Accumulibacter sp.: one gene and its partner. The protein of the gene in region 1 interacts with the protein of each later gene in a pairwise test. Links are inferred from orthologs where the notes say so. Each region holds a gene or a part of one and is shown on either strand. Other genes may lie near its edges.

The links. Proteins that work in one complex are often made in the same cells at the same time.
Region 2: the proteins of ligA (region 1) and leuS interact in binary tests that used the Escherichia coli proteins (3 or more experiments, as listed by UniProt). The link is inferred for Accumulibacter sp. from one-to-one orthologs.

Annotation. Positions count from the first base shown.
Region 1 is NZ_JAZKUG010000001.1:344,329-347,384, forward strand. The notes cover bases 34-3,020. They hold ligA (NAD-dependent DNA ligase LigA), read right to left. Parts: upstream 2,548-3,020; coding sequence 520-2,547; downstream 34-519. Other genes in these bases: V5B60_RS01585 (hypoxanthine-guanine phosphoribosyltransferase), read right to left, coding at 34-446; V5B60_RS01595 (cell division protein ZipA C-terminal FtsZ-binding domain-containing protein), read right to left, coding at 2,574-3,020. Outside these bases: more of V5B60_RS01585, read right to left, coding at 1-33; more of V5B60_RS01595, read right to left, coding at 3,021-3,056. UniProt on the Escherichia coli protein: DNA ligase that catalyzes the formation of phosphodiester linkages between 5'-phosphoryl and 3'-hydroxyl groups in double-stranded DNA using NAD as a coenzyme and as the energy source for the reaction.
Region 2 is NZ_JAZKUG010000001.1:4,919,573-4,922,806, forward strand. The notes cover bases 40-3,204. They hold leuS (leucine--tRNA ligase), read right to left. Parts: upstream 2,856-3,204; coding sequence 240-2,855; downstream 40-239. Other genes in these bases: lptE (LPS assembly lipoprotein LptE), read right to left, coding at 40-220; V5B60_RS20840 (hypothetical protein), read right to left, coding at 2,978-3,204. Outside these bases: more of lptE, read right to left, coding at 1-39; more of V5B60_RS20840, read right to left, coding at 3,205-3,234.

The DNA of each region.
Region 1 (3,056 bases):
AAATCGGCCGTGATCGGTTTCTCCCGCCCGCGCAGTTTATCAGCGACGACCGCCGTGCAGCAGGCCTCGGCACCCTCCTGCAGCAGGCGCTTGCGAATCGCTGCCAGTGTCAGACCCTCGTCGAGGATGTCGTCGACCAGCAGCACGGTCCGCCCGCGCACCGGAATGCTCGGCAAGCGCAGCCAGGCGATGGCACCGCCGCTGGTCTCCTGCCCGTAGCGGCTGACGTGGACGTAATCGAAGTCGAGCGGAAAGCGGAGTTGCGTCATCAGGTGTCCGGCAAAGGGTACGCCGCCGTTCATCACGCAGAGCAGCAGCGGATTGCGGTCGCACAGCTGCTCGCCGATGGCGCTGGCGACCCGGCTGACCGCCGCGGCGACGCTCTCGGCGGAATGGATCAGCTCGGCCGCAGCGAGGATGGCCAATGCCTGCCGCGGATCGATCATCGCCTTGCCGGTACCACAGTCCATGGGCCCTGCGGCGCGGCGCGGTGGCACTGGCGCGCGAAGCGCAAGGGCCTCACCGATCGGCCTCCGCCCCGCCGAGCAGGGCCAGCATCCGCGCTTCGTCGATGATCGGCACGCCGAGTTCCTGCGCCCGCTGCAGCTTGCTGCCGGCATCGGCACCGGCAACGACGAAGTCGGTCTTCTTCGACACGGCGGCGCTGACCTTGCCGCCGGCCGCTTCGAGCATCTGCCGCGCGGCGTCGCGAGTCAGCGACGGCAGGGTGCCGGTGAGAACGAAGCTGCGGCCGGCGACGGCAGCGGTCGATGCCGCCCGCGCCACGGCTTCGCCCTCGCTCCAGGCGACGCCGGCGGCGCGCAACTGCTCGATGACCTCGCGGTTGTGTGGCTCGCCGAGAAACTGGCGGATCGACTGCGCGACGATCGGGCCGACGTCGGGCACCAGCAGCAGTTGCGTTTCGTCGGCGGCGAGGAGGCGATCGAGGCTGCCGAAGTGCCGTGCCAGGTCGCGCGCCGTGGCTTCGCCGACATTGCGGATGCCGAGCGCGTAAATGAAGCGCGCCAGCGTCGTCTGCTTGCTCCGCTCGATTGCTGCCAGCAGGTTGCCCGCGGACTTGTCGGCCATCCGTTCGAGGTTGAGCAGCGCCAGCAGGCCGAGGCGATAGAGGTCGGCCGGCGTACGCACGACGTCGTGCTCGACCAGTTGCTCGACCAGCCGCTCGCCGAGGCCTTCGATGTCCATCGCCCGGCGCGAGGCGAAGTGCAGCAGCGCCTGCCGGCGTTGCGCCGGACAATAGAGACCGCCGCTGCAGCGGGCGACCGCCTCGTCCTGCTGGCGCACGACCTGCGAGCCGCAGACCGGGCAGCTCGCCGCCATGACGAAGGCGGTCGCCGCCGGCGGCCGCTTCTCCGGCAGGACGCGGACGATTTCCGGAATCACGTCGCCGGCGCGGCGAACGACGACGGTGTCGCCGACGCGCACGTCCTTGCGCCGGACCTCGTCCTCGTTGTGCAGGGTGGCGTTGGTCACCGTCACGCCGCCGACGAAGACCGGTGCCAGCCGTGCCACCGGCGTCAGCGCACCCGTACGGCCGACCTGCAGCACGATGTCGAGCACCTCGGTCAGCGCTTCCGCAGCCGCGAACTTGTGCGCCAGGGCGAAGCGCGGCGCCCGCGAGACGAAGCCGAGACGCTCCTGTGCCGCCAGCTCGTCGACCTTGTACACGACGCCGTCGATGTCATAGGGCAGCGTCGCGCGGCGACTGCCGATCTCACGCTGGCAGGCGAGGAGTGCCGCGAGACCGCTGACCCGGCGTCGCTCGGCGGCAACCGCGAAGCCCCACGCGGCAAGCCGCTCGAGCAACTCGCAGTGCGTCGCCGGCAGGACGCCGGCAGCGACCGCGCCGACGCCGTAGGCGACGAAACGCAGCGGTCGCGTCGCGGTGATGCGTGGATCGAGCTGGCGCAGGCTGCCGGCAGCGGCATTGCGCGGATTGACGAATTCCTTCTCCCCCTTCTGCCGCTGCTGCTCGTTCATCCGTTCGAAATCGCTGCGCCACATCAGCACCTCGCCGCGCACCTCGAGCAGCGCCGGCCAGCCGCTGCCCTGCAGGTGCAGCGGGATGCTGCGCAGGGTGCGCAGGTTGGCCGTCACGTCTTCACCGGTGTTGCCGTCGCCGCGCGTCGCGCCGCGCAGCAGGACACCGTGCTCGTAGCTCAGGCTGACCGCCAGGCCGTCGAACTTCGGTTCGGCGACGTAGCTGACCTCGCCTTCGGCGGCGAGCCCTTCGCGCACGCGGCGATCGAAGGCCGCCACCTCGTCGTCGCTGAAAGCGTTGTTCAGCGACAGCATCGGCGTCCGGTGCGCGACCGTGGCGAATCCGGTGAGCGGTGCCGCGCCGACCCGCTGCGTCGGCGAGTCGCTGCACAGCAGCTCGGGGTGCTCGGCCTCGAGCGCCTGCAGCTCGCGGAACAGTCGGTCATACTCGGCGTCGCTGATCAGCGGCGCGTCGAGGACGTAATAGCGATGATCGTGTTCGCCAATCTCGGCACGCAGGCGACTCGCCCGCTCGCTTGCGCTGATGGACACCGTCGCAGCGGCCTGCGCGCTCAGGAGAAGAGCCGCTCCGCCAGCGGCCCGCCAGCAGGCAACTGGCGATGCGCCATCGCGAGCTGGTATTGCACCACCTGGCGGCGGATCGGCTCGATCGACGACTCCGAAACCGGTCGCCGGTTGTCGTCGACCAGCTGGCCATGCAGCGAGTCGGCGAAGCGGCGCGCCTGTTCGACCATCTGGCCGAGGACACGGTCGCCGTTGGCGACCCGCGGCACATCGAGCAGGAAGGTGATGGCGTGCGTCGTCAGGCTGCGGATGGATTCGCCGGTGAAACCCTGCGTTTCCTGGTTGAGCAAGGCGTAGAGCAGCCTGCCGTCCTCGTCCAGGCGGACGAAGCGCCCGTCGCCGTCGAGCACCATGCCCGCCGACTCGGCCAGGCCGCGCAGCTTGGTGCCGGCGAACACCTGCCCCTGGCTGACGACGTTGAGGCCGATCTGGATGTCGACGCCGGCACAGAACTCGTCGAGCTGCGCCGC
Region 2 (3,234 bases), 4.6 Mb from region 1 along the record:
CGAAGATGACCTGCGCTTCGCTCGCGGTCGCCACCAGCAGGTTCGGGTTCGACGCCTTGATCGATCGCCTGAGCTGGGCGCCGATCACCGAGTAGTCGGCAACCGACAGATACAGGCTTTCAAAGGGAAACGAGTAGGAACCGCGCAACTGAAAGCCGCAGGCGGCAACGAGCAGCGTGCCGGCGGCAAAGAGGACGAGAGAGCGCAGGGCGGCGGGCATGGCAGGTTTCCTCGCGGTCTCAGACGACGATGTTGACCAGGCGACCGGGGACGACGACCAGCTTCCGCGGCGGGGCGCCGGCCAGATGCTTGCGCGCGACCTCGCAGGCCAGCGCGGCGGCTTCGATCGTCGCCCGGTCGGCAGCGGCGGCAACGCGCAGGCTGCCACGCAGCTTGCCGTTGATCTGCAGCACGAGCTCGATTTCGTCCTGCTCGAGAGCGCCGGCATCGGCCTGCGGAAACGACTGCTCGGACGCGGATTGGCCCGGCCTGAGCGAGGCGTAAAGCGCTTCGCACACATGCGGGACGATCGGGCTGAGCATCAGCGTCACCGCCTCGAGCGTCTCCTGGCGGACGGCACGCGCAGCTTGCGAGTCGTCACTGATCCGGCTGCAGGCGTTGAGCAGTTCCATCACCGCGGCGATGGCCGTATTGAACTGCTTGCGCCGGCCGTAATCGTCGGCGACCTTGCCGATCGTCTGGTGCAACTGGCGGCGCAGCGCCTTCAGCTCGCCGCTCAACTCGGCCGCCGCAGCCGGTGGCAGCGGGCCGGCGGCGAGATGCTCCCAGACCATTCGCCAGAGGCGCTTGAGAAAACGGAAGGCTCCCTCGACGCCGGCATCCGACCACTCGAGCGACTGATCGGGCGGACTCGCGAACATGATGAACAGTCGAGCGGTGTCAGCACCAAACTGGTCGATCAGCGCCTGCGGGTCGACGCCGTTGTTCTTCGACTTCGACATCTTCTCGATGCCGCCGACGACGACCGGCAGGCCATCGGCACGCAGGCTGGCGCCGATCGCACGCCCGCGCTCGTCATGCACCGCGTCGACCTCGGCCGGGTTGATCCATTGCTTCTTGCCGTGCGCGTCCTCGCGGTAGAAGGTCGGCGCGACGACCATTCCCTGCGTCAGCAGGTTGGCGAAGGGTTCATCGAGCGGCGCATCGCCGAACAGTCCGAGGTCGCGCATCAGCTTCGTCCAGAAGCGCGAATACAGGAGGTGCAGGATGGCGTGCTCGATGCCGCCAATGTACTGATCGATGCCACCGCGACACCAGTAGGCCACCCGCTGGTCGACCATCGCCTGCTCGTTGTCCGGGCAACAGTAGCGCAGGAAGTACCACGAGGACTCGACGAAGGTGTCCATCGTATCGGTTTCGCGTCGCGCCGGCTGGCCGCACTTCGGGCAGGCGCATTCGTGGAACTCGGGCAGCCGCGCCAATGGCGAGCCGGCGCCGGTGATCGTCACGTCCTCGGGCAGGACGACGGGCAGGTCGGCATCCGGCACAGGCACGTCGCCGCAGGTGGCGCAGTGGACGATCGGGATCGGGCAGCCCCAGTAACGCTGCCGCGAGATTCCCCAGTCGCGCAGGCGGAACTGGACCTTCTTCTCGCCGAGGCCCCTGGCGGCCAGGTCGGCAGCGATCGCGTCGACCGCGGCGGCATGGCCGAGACCATCGTAACGGCCGGAGTTGACGCAGACGCCCCCCTGCTTGTCGGCATACCAGTCCTGCCAGGAATCGGTCGAGAAACGCTCGCCGGCCAGCGCGATCACCTGCCTGATCGGCAACCCGTACTTGCGGGCAAAGGCGAAGTCCCGTTCGTCGTGCGCCGGCACCGCCATCACCGCGCCATCGCCATAACCCATCAGGACATAGTTGCCGACCCAAACCTCCACCTGCTCACCGCTCAACGGATGGGTCACGAAGATGCCCGTGGCGATGCCCTTCTTCTCCATCGTCGCCAAGTCGGCCTCAGCGACGCCGCCGCGCTTGCACTCGTCGACGAAAGCCGCCACCCGTGGATCGCGCGCGGCCGCGTGCGTCGCCAGCGGGTGCTCGGCGGCGACGGCGCAGAAGGTGACACCCATGATGGTATCGACGCGGGTGGTGAACACCCAGAGCTGTCCGGGCCGGCCATCGAGTTCGTAGGGAAAGGCAAAACGGACCCCGGTGCTCTTGCCGATCCAGTTCTTCTGCATCAGGCGAACCTGCTCCGGCCAACCCGGCAGCCGGTCGAGATCCGCCAGCAGTTCCTCGGCGTAGGCGGTGATCTTCATGTAGTACATGGGGATCTCGCGCTTCTCGATCAGCGCCCCTGAACGCCAGCCGCGGCCATCGATCACCTGTTCGTTGGCGAGCACCGTCTGGTCGACCGGATCCCAGTTCACGGTTCCCAGACGCTTGTAGATCAGACCCTTTTCGTACAGGCGGGTGAACAGCCACTGTTCCCAGCGATAGTATTCCGGCCGGCAGGTGGCCAGTTCGCGCTCCCAGTCGAGGGCGAAACCGAGGCGCTGCAGCTGCGCCTTCATGTAGCCGATGTTGGCATAGGTCCATTCGGCCGGCGGAACGTTGTTCTGCATTGCCGCGTTTTCCGCTGGCATGCCGAAAGCATCCCAGCCCATCGGCTGCAGGACGTTGTACCCGAGCATGCGGTGGAAGCGCGCCAGCACATCGCCGATCGTGTAGTTGCGCACGTGCCCCATGTGCAGCTTGCCCGACGGATACGGAAACATCGACAGGCAGTAATACTTCGGCCGTTCCGCATCCTCGACGGCGCGCGCTGCGCCGCTGCGTTGCCAGAGATCCTGGGCGGCGACTTCAACTTCCGCGGGCTGGTACTTTTCCTGCATGGCCGGCTGCGATCCCGAAAGTGGCTGAGGGGCGAATTATACGCGCATCGCCCTCCTCCTCCCCCGCTGCCCGGCGCGCCACGATCTGCAGGCTGGCTGGCCGCCGGGCGCGACGGGAGCTCTCAGCTTCGCGGATCCGGAGCAAAGCCGCCCGGGAACGGGTTCGGCTGCGGCGACTGGCGTGGCCGCGGGATGATGCCCTGGGCAAGCAGGCGCGCGCGGCTGTCGTAGTGGATGCTGACGATCTCGACCGGATGGTCGCTGGCCCGACGGAAATCGGTGTACTTCGTCGGCGCGCTGAGGCGCTCGCCGTGGCCCGTGCCGAGACGACTGGCCGCCTGCTGCCTGGCACGCGCCGCGTCGTTGGCGGACGCTTCGG